2 regions of the Enterococcus sp. LJL120 genome follow, and region 1 is predicted to be linked to the other one. Evidence: predicted binding sites of a transcription regulator. Region 1 holds the regulator's gene; the other holds the start of a gene.
What was found. The regulator LexA, encoded in region 1, represses DNA repair genes until DNA is damaged. The targets are predictions, from matches to a motif close to CNAACANNTGTTNG.

Region 1 (10,316 bases):
ATGTAGAAGGTGGACCCTTTTTTGGCTTGACTGTCGACAAAAACATAGCCTTGGCAAAGATCACATACATGACTGACGACAGCTAGTCCAATACCGTAGCCATCGGATTTCAACCCTCTGACCCGATAAGACTCTTTAAAAATATTTTCCTGCTCTGTTTCTGTCAAGCCAATCCCCTGATCTTTTACTGCCACCACGACATTTTGATACTGGCGGCTGACGGAAACTTCAATTTTTTGATTTTCACCATATTTAATCGCATTATCAATTAGATTAGCTAGAGCACGGTAAATCCAGCGATTTTTGGCTAAAATAGTCGTCTCAGCAATCTCAGAAAATTCAAAACTCAATTGAGGATACACTTTTTTATAAGCATCACAGACCTCTGCTGCTAACAAGGCAACATCGACAAATTCCGTGGTCTCAGTTTCACTGCTGGAAAGCGTTAAAATATCATCGACAGAATGGGTCAAGTAATCTAGCAGCACCGCTTCCTCTTGAAATTCTGTACTTTGGGCTAAGCGGGTTTTAATAATCGCAATCGTATTTTTTTGATCGTGGGCTAGATAACTGTTAAGCCGCCGAAAATTTTCATAACGCTGACTGTAAGATTCCTGCAGCTCGTGTAACACCCTTTGCACCTCTTGGCTGTCATCTCCTTGATAATCAGCTAAAGTTTCCACTTGTTTTAAGTTTTCTATCATCCGCAAAGTTTTTTTGCGATGGTAGCCTTCAAATAAGCGCCAAAAAAGTACCAACAAACTAAAGCTAATTAAAAAAAGTAAGAGAAACAAGAGGCCTAAGCGATTAAATAATTCTCGCAAAATCAGGGTATTTAGCTGTGTTCCACTGATTGTCGTCCTCGGTTGAAAACTATAATCATAGCTGAAAGAAGACGCATCGTTGCTAAAATACTGGGTATTCGATTGGGTTTGAAACTGCGTTTGCCCGTAATAATCAAGCAGTACGTGCTGAAAATCGGTAATCCAAAGAATAAAGACGATTAAAAAAACGATACCTAAACTAATAGCCAGCGCACTGATTAACAGGCGCAGCCAAAAATTAATATTGCGTTTTATTCCCATAAACGATACCCCTTGGAACGAATCGTCAAGAGCACTTCTTCGCCGCCGCTTTCCTTTAATTGTTTTTTTAAGCGGGCTAAATGGACCCGTAAAACCGAAGAAAAAGGGTCGAAGTTTTCATCGTAGACATGCTCTGCAATTTCCTCTAGAGAAACCACGGCGGGATGTTTTTCAGCGATAAACTGTAAAATATCAAATTCCTTTGGTTTTAACTTGACCCTTTTCCCTTTTAAAAGTAGCTCATGCCGAATTGGATTTATTTCCAAATCGCGAATGATAATAGTGGGGTTGCTGCGGCCTTGGAACCTGCGGACCACCGCCCGCAAGCGGGCAATTAATTCGATTAAATCGTAGGGTTTCACCAGATAGTCATCTGCTCCAATATTTAAGCCTAATGCGCGGTCGCTGATTTCGTCACGGGCTGAACCGATGATAATTGGTGTTTGAATTCCTTCTGAACGGAGAAACTCCAAAATTTCTAAGCCGTCTTTATCTGGCAAATTCAAATCTAATAAAATGACATCGTAATCCGTGATGTAGGCTTTTTCTTCTCCTTGAACGCCGGTATAAGCTAAATCTACTGAAATGCCTTCTTTTTCAAGACCCACTTTAACTGAGTCTGCCAACTTTTGATTGTCCTCGATGATTAAAACCCGCATAAATTTTCCTCCACTGCCTCGTGTCTTCATTACTATTAAAACAGAAAAGCAGGAAAATTATTAGCCTTTTCATAAAAAAAAGCAAAGCTGCGAGCACCTTTGCTTTTAAATGAATTATTTAATCTTCGAATTGATAGAGGGCTGTCGACAAGTAACGTTCGCCATTATCAGGTACAATCACGACAACTTTTTTGCCAGCACCCAGCTCTTTCGCTTTTTCAATAGCCGCAAAAATTGCCGCACCTGAAGAAATTCCAACTAGAATTCCTTCTTCTTGTCCGACTTTGCGGGCCATTGCCATCGCATCGTCACTGGAAACCGCCAAGACACCATCATAGACTTTAGTATCCAACACTTTGGGAACAAAGCCAGCTCCAATACCTTGAATTTTGTGGGGACCAGGTTGGCCGCCTTCAAGAACTGGTGATTCAGTCGGTTCCACTGCATAGACCTGAATATTCGGATAAACTTTTTTCAGCTCATGACCAGCACCAGTCACAGTGCCGCCGGTTCCAACACCGGAAATAAAAGCATCCACGCCAGCATCGCCAAAAGCTTCGACAATTTCAGGACCTGTTGTTTTTTGATGAATTTCCGGATTGGCTTCATTGTCAAATTGCAAGGGCATAAAGTAACCGTTCGCTTCTGCTAATTCAGTTGCTGTCGCAATCGCACCCTTCATACCTTCTGCACCCGGTGTTAAAATTAATTCTGCTCCATAAGCTTGCATCAGCTTGCGGCGTTCAATACTCATCGTATCAGGCATTACAATTTTAACTGGATATCCTTTGGCTGCTCCCACCATCGCTAAACCAATACCAGTGTTTCCAGAAGTTGGTTCGATAATAGTCGTGCCAGGCGTTAAACGGCCATCCGCTTCCGCTTGTTCCACCATGCTTAAAGCGATCCGGTCCTTTACGCTGCTGCCGGGATTAAAAAATTCCAGCTTAACGTAAACTTCCGCTGCATCTTGAGGGACAACTCTATTTAATTTTACAATCGGTGTCTTGCCAATTAACTCGGTAATCGATGAATAAATTTTTGACATATACGTTACTTCCTTTCAGCTAACCTGTTTGTACAAACAATCATAGCGAAGAATTGCTTTTTTTTAAAGCAATTCAACTCAAAAAAACCGTTTGCCTAGTTTTGGCAAACGGTAAAAGTTTTTTTATAGTTCGTTGAAGCGAGCAACAACATTTTCAACAGTGAAACCAAATTCGGCTAAGACTTTATCACCAGGTGCAGATGCGCCGAAGTGATTGATTGTAACAGAAGCCTTCGCATAACGGTCCCAACCAAATGGAGAAGCAGCTTCAATTGCTAAACGATTAGTGACTGCTTTTGGCAAGACACTTTCTTTGTAGGCGGCATCTTGCGCTTCAAATAAATCAAAGCTTGGCAGGCTGACAACTGAAACATCTTTACCAGCTTTAGCTAATTCAGCTTGGGCCTCGATAGCTAAGTTTACTTCAGAACCAGTCGCAATTAAAATGCCTTCAGGTGTTGCGCCTTTTTGAGCAGAAATCACATAGCCGCCCTTTTGAACATTTTCATCAGCGTGTTCCTTTGTGCCTTCAATAACTGGCAAGTTTTGACGACTTAAAACTAAGACAGTTGGTTTGTCAGTTGTCTTCATAGCAATTTTCCATGCGGCAACTGTTTCATTGCCATCGGCTGGCCGAATCACTTGCACGTTTGGCATAGAACGAACACTTGCCAATTGTTCAACAGGCTCATGGGTCGGGCCATCTTCACCAACTGCCACAGAATCATGGGTTAACACATAAACTACTGGTGTTTTTTGAATAGCTGACAATCTCAGCGCTGGACGCAGGTAATCAACGAAAACAAAGAATGTTCCGCCGTAAACTTTGGTACCACCGTGGACTTGAATTCCGTTCATAGCTGCTGCCATCGCAAATTCCCGCACACCAAACCAAATGTTGCGGCCTTCGTATTGGCCAGGTTGAAATTCTTTTTCAGCTGCGACCATCGTGTTGTTAGAAGCAGATAAATCAGCAGAACCACCCCAGAAACTTGGCACTTCTTTTGAAATTGCTTGGATAATTTCTTTGCTGGAAACGCGGCTGGCTTGACTTGTGCCAACTTCATAGCTTGGTAATGCAGCTTCCCAATTTTCAGGATATTGACCGGCAAAAGCTGCTTCAAATTGCGCTGCTAAATCTGGGTAAGCATGTTTGTAATTTTTAAACATTTCATCCCATTCAGCTTCCGCTTTAGCTCCCCGGTCGCCAATCGCTTCTTGGTAACGAGCAGTTACTTCATCAGGAACTGTGAATGCGGGTGCATCCCAACCGTAAACTGTTTTAGCCATGTCAATGCCTTCTTGACCTAAAGGCGCACCGTGAACAGCAGAGGTGCCTTCTTTTGGTGAACCAAAACCAATAATTGTTTTGACTTCGATTAAAGTAGGCTTATCTGTTTCAGCCTTCGCTTCTTCAATCGCTTTGTTGATAGCATCTAAATCATTGCCATTTTCTACACGAATATATTGCCAACCGTAAGCTTCATAACGACCTTTAACACTTTCAGTAAAGGCTTTGCTGGTTGGACCATCAAGAGAAATATCATTTGAATCATACAAGACAACTAATTTACCAAGTTTTAAATGACCTGCTAAAGAACTTGCTTCTTGAGACACGCCCTCCATCAAGTCCCCATCGCCACACAATGCAAATGTGTAATGATCCATCACGTTAAAACTTTCTCGGTTGTAAGTAGCTCCCAAATGAGCTTCTGCCATTGCCATCCCAACGGACATTGCAATTCCTTGCCCTAAAGGACCCGTTGTCACTTCAACGCCATCTGTATGATGAATTTCTGGATGTCCTGGCGTTAAGCTATTCCATTGACGGAAATTTTTCAAATCATCAATCGAAACTTTATAACCGGCAAGGTGCAATAAGCTGTACAACATTGCAGAGCCATGACCGGCAGACAAGACAAAACGATCGCGATCTACCCAGTTTGTTGAAGTTGCTGGATTAATTTTTAAATGTTTGGTCCACAATGTATAAGCCATTGGGGCAGCTCCCATTGGTAAACCTGGATGTCCTGAATTAGCTTTTTGGATTGCGTCAATACTCAAAGTACGAATTGCATTTACACCTAGTTGGTCGATTGTATCAAACAAAAGAATCCCTCCGTTTTTTGGTTTTGGTTTATTTTACTTTTATTCTATTTTTATTGTAACCGATTCTATTTTATCAAGCAAACTTTTTTTAGTTTTTTTTACTGAAATTAATCAGCGATTGTGCAGACCCTTTTCTTTTTGAATCTGTTTCAATTTTTCCGGAGTGACATCAGTTCCCTCAGGATCGACGACTTTCATTCCTTCTATATGATGTTTCATGCCAGAACGAAAAGCTTTTAGGTACTCTTCCCGCAAATTTTTTTGTTCTTTTGATTCGGCTTCATTCAGCCCTTCAGCTTTTTTCTTGCGAGCCAATTCGTTAATTCGATTAATTTTTTCTTCTGAAAGCATATTACCAGCTCCTCTCTTTGTTTATCATAGTAAAAACTCTAAAGATTTACAACTGAAAGCCAAGCAATTATTTTGCTAATGACAAAATAGCGAACAAACGTTTGATTTAGCTAAAAAGCTATGGTAAACTTTGGTTATTATAGAAAGAAGGTGCGACAATGGCTAAGCGAACAGAGAGTCGCCAGTTAGAAGTCCTGCAATATATTCATGATCGTGTCACAGCTAAAGGATACCCGCCAACGGTCCGGGAAATTGGCGAGGCGGTTAACCTCTCCTCGACATCAACTGTCCATGGTCATTTATCACGACTAGAAAAAAAAGGTTTATTGCAGCGTGACCCAACAAAACCACGGGCGATTGAATTAACGCAGCGAGGACTGGAAAAATTAGGCATTCGCAGTGAGACCATCCCAATGCTGGGGATTGTAACTGCCGGCGAGCCGATTTTAGCAGTCGAAGAAGCGACCGATTTCTTCCCGATTCCACCGAATTTATCAAATGAAGAAGGTTCGTTGTTTATGTTGACGATTCGTGGTGAGTCGATGATTAATGCGGGTATTTTTGATGGCGATTTTGTGATTGTCCGCAAGCAAAGCACCGCACAAAACGGCGACATTGTCATTGCAATGACTGATGAAGATGAAGCGACCTGTAAAAGATTTTTTAAAGAAACCGATCATATCAGACTACAACCAGAAAATGATAAATTGGCTCCAATCATTTTAGCTGATGTTGCCATCTTAGGAAAAGTTGTCAGCCTGTATCGCGATCATATCTATTAGAAGGCAAAATAAAGTCATTTAAAAATGGCTTTATTTTTTTCTTTACAAATCGAACAAAAGTTCGTATAATACAAATACAAACATTTGTTCGTATATTAAAAATGAGGTGAATAACATGATTGCAATTCGTCGCTTTGGGTTAGTCTTGTTGATTTTAGTTGTTGGAATGTTCGTCGGTAATCTTGGTATGGAAAATGCCATTTTAATAGTAGCTCCGTTGTTTATTATCTGGTTTATTTTGTGGGATGAAAAAAAATATCGTGCACAAAAACGTAAACAAGCAAAAAAAGATGAGTATTATCCCCATTACTATCAGTAAGGATTCTCTAAAATATTTTTGAAAAAGTCTGCAGTTGCAGACTTTTTTGATTTTCAAAGCCTGTTATTTCTCTCTCCTTCAAAAAATACTTTCTAAAAGAAATTCTCATGATTTAGCTAGAAAAAAATTAGAAAAGACTAATCAAAGCTAACACATTTTAAGCTTGGTCTTTTGTTATTTTGTGATATAATTAACTAGCATAATATTTTTTTTATTCTATTTTATTTTTGGGGGTATCATTATGAAAAAAGTGCTATTAACTAGCATTACTTTATTTTCTGTGCTGACACTAGCAGCTTGTCAGGCAGACGAAGACACGTTGGAATATTCAACTAGTGCTTCTTCAACCGTAGAATCAACAACCGCATCAAGCAAGGAAGCAACTGAAGCTTCTAGCGATGCTACATCTGGTGCTAGCGAAAGCGAAGCCGGAACTATCTGGATTTCTGATGGTTCAGAAATTGGTGAAACACAAGAAATTCCAGCAGCGGGTACAATTTACATGCGTCAATTGTATACTGCACCCCACGGAGATCGCGCCTTTGCCATTACAAACGTAACAATGGATGGCGACACAATTATCTCCGCCCGCATGGATGAGTTCCAATATATTGAAGACGACGGCTCTGGTACTTGGACTGGCGTGCCTAACTCAGATGCAACTTTTGGTGAATCTTATCCAGAAGGAACTATTTTAGCTGGTAAAGAAGAAAACAACGAAGCCTATTCTGAAATGATGGCTGAGTCTGGTGCTACTTTAACTTGGAAAGACAACATGGAAGCCATCACCGATTTCGTAGCTGGTAAAACAGCAGCAGAAATTCAAACATCAATTGATGAATTAACTGGCGGCAGCGAAGTAGCTGATGTTGTAACGGGCGCAACCTTTGCCGATACAGCGGGTTACTTGCAAGCAATTGTCGACACAGCAACTAAAGGTATGGTTTCAACAGGAATTGAAACTAGCAATACTGATTTAAGTGAAGCAATGGTTCTGGCTGCACCTCACGGAGATCGTTCATTTGCAGTGGTAACTGTTGCGATGGATGGCGATGTTGTTGCCAATACCTTTGTCGATGAATTCCAATATTCAGATCCTGCTTCTTACGGCGGCGTACCAAACTCTGACGCTACTTTTGGCGAAGGTGTTGCAGATGGTCAAGTTTTAGCTTCTAAATTTGCAAACAACGAAGCTTATTCTGAAATGATGGCTTCAAGCGGTGGCGCAACTCAAACTTGGATGGAAAACGTTGAAGCAATTGATGAATTTGCTAAAGGCAAAACAATTGATGAACTAAAAGCAGCAGTTACTGAATTAGAAGGTTTAAGTGAAGACGACAGCCCAGCGGATGTTGTCACTGGTGCTACCTTCTCTGATTCTGCTGGTTACTTATCAGCAATTATCGAAGCAGCTGAAGCAGCAATGAATAATTAATCTTTAAGCACACAAACTAGAAACCAAACCATTGAGGAATTTTTTCCGATTGGTTTGGTTTTTTATTTTTCACGAAAAAAAACAGGAACCGAACTCACTTTAATTTAGTGAATTCAGTTCCTGTTTTAAATGTTAAACTAATTTAATTACTGGTCTCAGCAGTCGAATTAGTCGTGCTAGTACCAGTCGCTTCTTCTTGGTAAGATTCAATTTTGAATAAATCAACGGTGGAAATGTCATTGTTTTGACTGTACAAGCTGGTTGATGCATCCCCCAACTCCGCTTCAATGTCGCTTAATTGCTGAGTTTGGTTTAGATAATTGTAATCAGAAGAATCAACTGCAGTTAGGCCACTATCCGTGTAGAAGCGTAGTAAATCACCGTTATTAATCTCATCAGAAGTCGTCAATTGTAAATTGACTTCTTCCTTCCACGTTTCGATTTGTGCAAGGAGCTCTTCAGAAGGCTCTTCAATGGCTAAGCCAGTAGTATTATCATAAATTGTTTCGTTAACATAAGTATAATCCGGTGTAATAAAGTTCCCATTTCTAAAGGCGACTAATTGTTGATTGTCTGCAGAGAACAAATCTTGTCCTAGTTGCAGATAGCTGGAAGTATCCACACCTAACAAATGCAGAAGTGTTGGTAAGGCATCTACTTCGCCACCGTATGTGTCATTTACATAACCATCCGTTGCACCAGGAACATGAATCATATAGGGTACCCGTTGCATTTGTGTGTTATCAAAATCATCCCATGTGGCACTGTCTTGACCAAGTAATGGCGCAAGATCGGTATTACGGGAGTTTGAGATACCATAGTGGTCGCCATATAAAACAATAATCGAATTGTCATACAAGCCTGATTCTTTTAAATAATTGAAAAATTCTTCAATCGCTGAATCAAGATAATTTGCTGTTGCAAAGTAACCGTTGATTGTATCATCAGAAGTAGTCGCTAACGGGAAGCCAACGTCATCACCAGTTAAATTATTATAAGGATAGTGATTAGAAACGGTGATGAACTTCGCATAAAACGGTTGTTGCAAATGCTCCAAATATTGAATCGACTGGCTTAAAAATGGCTTATCCATCAAACCATATTGGAAAGAATTTTCATCCGTCACATCATAATAAGAAGAATCAAAGAAATAATCATAACCAAATTGTTTATAGGTTTCGTTACGATTCCAAAAGCTTCCGGAATTTCCATGGAACACAGCCGATGTATAACCTTGCGTCTGATCTAAGATTGCCGGAGCTGCTTGGAAAGTATTTTCACTCCCCAATTTAGTAAAGAGCGAGCCTTCGCTTAAACCAAACAGTGAATTTTCCATCAGTGTTTCCGCATCACTTGTCCGCCCAGCACTAACTTGATTAAAGAAATTACTAAAGCTATAGGTGCTATTGCTGTGATATAAACTATTTAAGAAAGGGGTCACCTCATGAGCGACGCCATCTTCATCCACCAAACTGTAATCAATCAGAAATTGTTGGAAGCTTTCTAAATGAATCACAATCACATTTTTACCTTCAGCGGTGCCAAACATTTCTGTGTCAGGTGCGGCATAATGATCGCTGACATATTCTTCAACTGAATCCAAGTCAGTTGCACTAGCTTCGGCCCGCACTTGGTTGGTATTATAAGTCTCTACTCCGTCATAAACAACAAAAGCATTCAGTCCTAAAAACTTCACAATATATTCTCTAGAAAAAGTTCTAGTCAATAAGCCTGGGCGGAAGATTTCTGCTGTAAATAAATTGACACTCAACAAGATGGCCGACAAAGCCAAGCTAGCAACTGCTTTGCGTTTTGGCAAACGCACTTCACTGAAGTCCACTTTTTTGCGGATAAACAAGATAATCAAAATAACATAATCGGCTAAATAAATCAGGTCATAAGGGCGAAATAGCTGTAGAGCACTCTCCCCTAACCCACTGGCAACTTTGCCAAAGCCTAGAACCGTATTAATCGTTATAAAATCCGTATACTCTCTAAAGTACAATACATTAAAGACAATCAACGCATTCATCAAGGTATAAACCACCATGCTGGTGATGGCAAAGGCCGACTTGCGTTTAATAAAGAGGGTTAATCCTAGTAATAAAACAATCGATCCAAGGGGATTTACTAAGAGGATTAAATATTGATACACTTCATCATAACTGAGTTTAAAGTCCACGAGATATGCAAAAATTGATTTAAGCCACAGCAATCCAGCCAATAAGATAATGTACTTTCCACGAGACAATGGAAAAATTGTTGCTAGTTTCTTCTTCATAACAGCCTCCATACTTTCTTTTCCGTATTCACTTCATCATAAAACTCTTTCATGAAAAAATCCATTTATTTTCATCATAATTTATCTATTTAACGATACCTTAAAAAAATTGGCTAAATATGAATTTTCTTATAAGAAAGTATGACGAGAACAAATAAAAAGACTGGAGAACCTTTGCTTAGAAATCTTCTGCTTTTGCTCAGCTTGAGTTGTCTAACATCAGCAAGACATCACCAATAACGTGCCT
Region 2 (7,170 bases), on a different contig from region 1:
CAGGAGGCTTTGTATTCAGATTATCGGGATATTCAAGGGGGCACCACCGCTGAAGGAATTCACGCCGGTGTGATGGCGGCGACTTTGTATATCACGTTAACCACCTTTGCGGGGCTGGATATTCGCCAAGATAAATTAATCCTGCAACCAAAATTACCAAAGGGTTGGCAAGAACTACAATTCAAAGTTAAACGGCGGGGGATTCATTTCAGTATCGCCATCTGCAAAGAGACCACGGCAATCTTAGCCGACCAGGACGTTGAAATTGAGTTCAACGGGAAACAAATTTTCTTAACCGGCAATCAAGCGACAACCCTTGATTGTCTAGCAATGACTAATTAATATTGGAGGAATACTCGTGAAAAAAGGTTTTGTATTTGATTTAGACGGCGTGATTACTGATACAGCCAAGTACCATTACATCGCTTGGAAAAATTTGGCGGATAAAATCGGCATTTCAATTGACTTAGAGTTCAATGAACAATTAAAGGGTATCAGCCGCATGGATTCTTTAAATCGGATTTTGGCTCATGGTGGCAAAGAAAATGAGTTTACTGAAGCGGAAAAAGCTGAACTAGCAGCAGAAAAAAATACCGAGTACGTTGCATTATTACAGGGCTTAACCGAAAAAGATTTATTGCCTGGAGTGGCTGAATTTTTAGCTGAGGCTCAAAAATTACAGGTGCCGAGTGCGATTGCTTCGGCTTCTAAAAATGCGCCATTTATTTTAGAAAAATTAGGCGTTGCCGCTGATTTTGTGGGCATCGTTGACCCAAACACTTTGAAAAAAGGCAAACCAGATCCAGAAATCTTTATCCGGGCGGCTGAAATTTTAAATATTCAGCCTGAAGAAGCGATTGGCTTTGAAGATGCTCCGGCTGGTATTGAAGGGATTAAAAAAGCCGGCATGTTTGCTGTCGGTGTGTTGGCTAGCGAACCTTTGGCAGGTGCAGATATTACTGTGCACCGTTTAGATGAATTATCAATTCCAGACTTGCTGAAAAAATAGGGAAAGGAGCTGCGGGGATGAATAAGTTCAATGAAATATTTTTAGACTTGGAAAAAAAGATTTTAGCCGGCGATTATCCCCCACAAAGCCTGCTCCCTAGTGAAAATCAGCTGATTAAAATCTATGGCGTCTCCCGTGAAACGATACGTAAGGCGCTGACCCTGCTAACCAACGCCGGTTATATTCAAAAAAAGCAGGGCAAGGGTTCGATTGTTTTAGATATGAATCGCTTTGATTTTCCAATTTCCGGTCTGACCAGCTTTAAAGAGCTGCAGGAAAGCCAACACATCCCCAATGAAACGATTGTCGTGGAATTAGGCGAGGTATTAGTTCGCCAAAAATTGGCAGATGTGACTGGCTGGCCCAAGGGAGCTGAGGCGTGGAAATTAATTCGCCAAAGAAAAATCGGCGGAGAAGCAGTTATTTTAGACCGGGATTTTCTTTTAAAAGAAGCAATCCCACAGTTGCCGAAGGAACGGGCGCAGGATTCAATTTATGAATATTTTGAAAATGAATTGAATTTGGACATTGCTTATGCCCAAAAAGAAATCACCGTTGAGCCTGCTAATGAAGAAATGCAGGAGCTGATGGATTTAGGTGAGGATACCCATGTGGTGATTGTCCGCAGTTTAGTTTTCTTAGAGGACACTCGCTGTTTTGAATATACCGAGTCGATTCACCGTTTAGATAAGTTTCGTTTTGTCGAATTTGCCAGACGCCGCAAGGGCTGAGCATATGGTTCGCAATTTTTTCTGATTGGCATTATGATAAGCCCATCTAAGGCTTCCAGAAAGAGATGATTAAAATGAAAAAAGAAGAATTAGACCAAGCGAAACTTAAAGAAGAACTATCAGATATTTCTTATGCAGTCACCCAAGAAAACGCAACGGAACGACCATTCACTGGTCAATATGATGACTTTTATGAAAAAGGCATCTACGTCGATATCGTCAGCGGTGAACCTCTATTTAGTTCAACCGATAAATACGATGCCGGTTGCGGCTGGCCGGCCTTCAGCAAGCCGATTGTCAAAAAAGGCGTCAAAGAAAAGGCTGACTTCACCCATGGTATGCATCGTGTAGAAGTCCGTAGCCAAGAAGGCGACTCCCATTTGGGTCACGTCTTTAATGATGGTCCAGTCGATCAAGGCGGTTTGCGCTATTGCATCAATTCCGCAGCTTTAAAATTTATTCCTGCTGACAAAATGGCGGCAGAAGGCTACGGCGAGTATTTAGATTTAGTTGGATAAGGTGTTAAACTGTCAGAGATACATTCTCTGACAGTTTTTTTGCAAAAATAGGTAATTTTCCTGCCTTGATAACCCACTCCAAACTAACTGCGTTTTATGCTACAATAAAAAGCGAACGTATGTACTAGCAAATGGAAATTTAGTTAGCAGTAGGAAGGACAAAATATGTACGAATATTTAAATGGTGTGGTGACGTATATCAGCCCACTGTATTTAGTTGTGGAAAATCAAGGAATCGGTTATCAGATTGCGATGGGTAATCCTTATCGTTATAGTAGTCAGCTGGATAATCAGGTGAAAATTTATCTGCACCAGGTTATTAGAGAGGATGCTCAGTTATTATATGGTTTTGAAAATCTGGAAGAAAAGCAGCTGTTTTTAAAATTGATTAGCGTCTCTGGGATTGGTCCGAAAAGTGCGCTGGCTATTTTAGCCAATGATAATCACAGTGGCTTGATTCAAGCGATTGAAGCTGACGACGTGACTTATCTGACGAAGTTTCCTGGGGTTGGTAAGAAAACCGCTCAGCAAATGATTTTAGATTTGAAGGGGAAGCTTGGAGAGTTAGTTGCTGATTTTCCGGTTGAAAAAATTCCGACAGCCGTTCATGCAGCCGATTCTGCTTTAACGGAGGCGTTGGAAGCTTTGGCCGCATTGGGCTATAGCGAAAAAGAGGTTAAGCGAGTAGCAAAATTATTGCCGGAGACTGCTGGACAAACCACTGACCAGTATCTACGGGAAGCTTTGAAATTACTTATGAAAAAATAAAAGGAAGGGAGCGGCATAGATGGATGAACGAATTGTATCGCCAAATACAAATGACAAAGAAGAAATCATTGAAAAATCTCTGCGGCCACAATTTTTAGCCCAGTATATCGGCCAAGATAAAGTAAAGCAGGAATTGACGATTTACATTGAAGCGGCGAAAAATCGCGAAGAGGCATTAGATCATGTGTTGCTGTATGGTCCGCCGGGATTAGGGAAAACTACGATGGCGATGGTGATTGCCAATGAAATGGCTGTTAATATTCGCACCACTAGCGGGCCGGCAATTGAACGCCCGGGAGATTTAATTGCAATTTTAAATGAATTACAGCCGGGGGATGTTTTATTTATCGATGAAATTCATCGTCTGCCTCGGGTTGCAGAAGAAATGCTTTATTCTGCGATGGAGGATTTTTATGTGGATATTATGGTTGGGCAAGGTACGACGGCTCACCCAGTGCATTTTCCGCTGCCACCGTTTACTTTAATCGGTGCGACCACACGGGCTGGCATGTTGTCAGCACCTTTGCGGGATCGCTTCGGAATTATTTGTCATATGGAATATTATGAAGATGCGGATTTAAAAGAAATTGTCCTGCGTTCGGCTGATATTTTTCAAACAGAAATTGTCGAAGAGGGCGCCTATGAAATTGCCCGCCGCTCCCGGGGCACCCCGCGGATTGCCAACCGTTTATTAAAACGAGTGCGGGACTTTGCTCAGGTGCAAGGTGACGGTGTTATTCATCGGAATATTGCTGATCAAGCACTGACCCTTCTACAAGTGGATCAAGCGGGCTTGGATTATGTTGACCAAAAATTATTGAAAACCATGATAGAATTATATGGCGGTGGTCCGGTGGGGCTAAGCACGTTGGCGGTGAATATCGGCGAGGAAATGGAAACCGTTGAAGATATGTACGAGCCCTTCTTGATTCAAAAAGGTTTTTTACGCCGCACGCCTCGAGGTCGAGTCGTAACGGATTTTGCTTATCTGCATTTTGGCTTGCAGGCCAATTCTTAAAACATAGGAGGCTTTATGGTGACTGCGACGAAACAAGACTTGGCCAAGGCATTATTAAAATTAGCCCAAGCAGAACCCTTTAAAAAAATCAGTGTCCAAAAATTGACTGAGGCTGCCGGGATTAACCGGCAAACCTTTTATTACCATTTTTCAGATAAGAATCAGCTGCTGCGCTGGGTCTATCAAGAGGACTCGCTGCATTTTTTAGATGCTGCTGAGGTGAATATTGATAATTGGGAAGAACAAGCCTTAAAGATGCTGACAGCGATGAACAGCAATCAAAATTTTTATCAGCATACGGTTAAAGATAATGCTGAGATTTTGGTGCAGGAATTTATCACCGTGATTCATCAGCTCTTTATTAAACTGTTTGAAAATATGGATGTCGAACATGAGCTGTCTGTTGAAGACAAGCAGTTTTATGCCCGGTTTTTCTCCTATGGCTGTTCCGGTATTTTGACCAGCTGGATTTTAGAAGGCTTTCAGGAAACGCCGTTAGAAATTTCTGTGCAGCTGTTTCGTTTGGCTAAGGATACTGAATTTTTCTCCTATCGGCTGTATGCCAAAGAACAATCTGATGAAAAGTGGGGGTCTATATGAAGGTAATTTTTGTCTGTCTCGGCAATATCTGCCGTTCACCAATGGCTGAGGCCGTTTTTCGCCAAAAGGTGGTAGAAGCGGGCTTAGAAGATAAAATTGAAATTGATTCAGCAGCTACCAGCAGCTGGGAGGCCGGTAACAGGCCTCATTCTGGCACGCAAAAGGAATTGCAAAAACACGGGATTGATTATTCAGGGATTGTCTCTCGTAAAATCACAGCCGCTGACTTTGCTGAGGCCGATTTTATCATCGGTATGGATGACATGAATTTGGCGGATTTGGCTGAGTTGAGTCAGCCAGAGTTTCAAGATAAAATCTTTGCGATGCTGAGTGTTGTTCCCGGAAAGGAAGGACAAGCGATTGCCGATCCTTATTATACTGGGAATTTCCAACTGACTTACCAATTAATTGAAGAAGCTAGTGAAAAGTGGTTGGAAAAAATCCAAAAACAATTATAAAAAGCGTTTTAATGGGGCTTTAACCCAAAAATAAATAGTGAATATTGAAAATATGCATTTTTTTTGGTAAAATATAAGAGTGTTGCCTTTGTTTAAGGAGGTTGTTTTGATGGCCAATAAAGAAAAACCGAAAAAGAAATTAGCCATGCTCTTGTCTAAAAGTAAGCTGAGCGCTTTTTTAGATGAGTCAGTCAGTCAAGCTGAACAAGAAGTAGCCCAGGAGAACATTGTGCGCCAATTACAATTGGCGGCCTCACAAAAAAGTACCGTGGTGCTGCGCTTGCAAGAGGATAACTCTGACATTTTTGAAACGGTCTCTGGGTGGGTGGCCAGCAAAACTGTCGGAAAAGAACATGTGATGTTAAAAGTTGCTGGCGATCAGCAGCAGATTCGGATGATTCCGATTCCCCATATCAAAAAAATCAGCATGCTCTCCCCAAATGGTGAGCGGCATAAAGCGTCAAAATGAAATAGGTAAATTGGTTAAAAAAAAGTGTTGCTAGAAGCTCTTTAAAAGAGACTTTCAGCAACACTTTTTTTGCCTAGAATGGATAAATTCTTCTTGGGTAACTTGCTTTTTACTTTCTAAAAAACTACTAAAAAACCGCCAAGCAAGGCTTTAGCAACCTGACTTGGCGGGAATTTTTTTGATTAGTTATTACTTAAATCCTCACCATTTGTAGCGATGACTTTTTGGTACCAGTCAAAGGATTTTTTCTTAGAGCGGTCCAGTGTGCCTTGGCCTTCATCATCTAAATCAACATAGACAAAGCCATAGCGTTTGCTCATTTCCCCTGTGGAAGCACTGACTAAGTCGATACAGCCCCAAGGAGTGTAGCCGATTAAATCAACGCCGTCTTCAATCGCTTCAGCCATGGCTGCGATATGACGTTGCAGGTAATCAATCCGGTAATCGTCAACGATTGAGCCGTCTGCTTCAATTTTATCATAAGCGCCTAAGCCATTTTCAACGATAAAACAAGGAACTTGATAGCGATTGTAGATTTCATTTAAGGCAATGCGCATGCCTTCAGGGTCAATTTGCCAACCCCAGTCGCTGGCTTCCAAGAAAGGATTTTTGACGCCGCCTAAAAGATTGCCGGCTACTTGAGCGTTGTCTTCAGAAACGATATCGACAACAGCTGACATGTAATAGCTAAAGCCAACATAATCAACAGTATGTTCTTTAATCAAAGCAAAGTCTTGATCTTCGACTTCTAAATCCGCCCATGTGATGCCGTGTTCTTTAAAGAAACGATTGGTGAAGGCTGAATATTTACCTCGGACTTGCACATCCGCACAGTAGAAGTTAAATTCTTGATTTTGTTTAATCGTTGCCATTTGGTTAATTGGATTTGAATCCATGCTGTAAGTAGTTGCGTAGATAATCATACAGCCGATTTGCAAATCAGGATTTAATTCATGGCCAATTTTGACCGCTTTGGCACTGGCAACAAATTGATTGTGCCAGCCTTGGATGATGCTCTTGAAATCTTTGGCGCCGGTTTTATTAATCAAGCCTTGGCTTAAAACAGGAGCGTGGAAGGAAGAATTGATTTCATTGAAGGTCATCCAGTATTTTACTTTGCTGTGGAAACGAGTTAAAACAGTGTTAGCATATCTTTCGTAAAAATCAATCAATTGGCGATTTTTCCAGCCGCCGTAAGTCGTCGCTAAGTTTAAAGGCATTTCATAATGGGAAATTGTGATAACCGGTTCGATATTGTATTTCAAGCATTCATCGATTAATTCATCGTAAAATTTCAAACCTGCTTCGTTAGGCTCCATTTCATCCCCTTGAGGGAAAATTCGTGACCAAGCGATAGAGAAACGGTAGCATTTGAAGCCCATTTCTGCAAACAAAGCGATATCTTCTTTAAAACGATCATAGTGGTCAATACCCCGGTGGTTGGGATAAGTATATTTGCTTTCGTCGATACTCCAGTCAAAGTCGTCGCTGGCTAAGATGGCTAAACGCTCTTTGCCTCCAGGCATTGCGTCAGCAACAGATAAGCCTTTGCCGTCGCGGTCAAACGCGCCTTCTAATTGATTGGCAGCCGTTGCGCCG

Region 2: a site for LexA is predicted at 2,371-2,384, ahead of ruvA (Holliday junction branch migration protein RuvA). Genes of this name have one in related genera too.

The regions. Positions count from the first base shown of each region.
Region 1 is NZ_JBTXLV010000004.1:130,816-141,131, forward strand. Features, by position in the region: gene ACYSNU_RS08105 (sensor histidine kinase) at 1-1,085, opposite strand, end outside; gene ACYSNU_RS08110 (response regulator transcription factor) at 1,076-1,744, opposite strand; gene cysK (cysteine synthase A) at 1,863-2,792, opposite strand; gene tkt (transketolase) at 2,916-4,901, opposite strand; gene ACYSNU_RS08125 (DUF896 family protein) at 5,013-5,252, opposite strand; gene lexA (transcriptional repressor LexA) at 5,411-6,034, shown strand; gene ACYSNU_RS08135 (hypothetical protein) at 6,150-6,353, shown strand; gene ACYSNU_RS08140 (peptidoglycan-binding protein) at 6,595-7,788, shown strand; gene ACYSNU_RS08145 (LTA synthase family protein) at 7,931-10,069, opposite strand.
Region 2 is NZ_JBTXLV010000005.1:164,982-172,151, reverse strand. Features, by position in the region: gene ACYSNU_RS09945 (glycoside hydrolase family 65 protein) at 1-342, shown strand, start outside; gene pgmB (beta-phosphoglucomutase) at 359-1,009, shown strand; gene treR (trehalose operon repressor) at 1,027-1,740, shown strand; gene msrB (peptide-methionine (R)-S-oxide reductase MsrB) at 1,815-2,258, shown strand; gene ruvA (Holliday junction branch migration protein RuvA) at 2,424-3,026, shown strand; gene ruvB (Holliday junction branch migration DNA helicase RuvB) at 3,046-4,044, shown strand; gene ACYSNU_RS09915 (TetR/AcrR family transcriptional regulator) at 4,060-4,644, shown strand; gene ACYSNU_RS09910 (low molecular weight protein-tyrosine-phosphatase) at 4,641-5,102, shown strand; gene ACYSNU_RS09905 (hypothetical protein) at 5,212-5,571, shown strand; gene ACYSNU_RS09900 (glycoside hydrolase family 1 protein) at 5,754-7,170, opposite strand, start outside.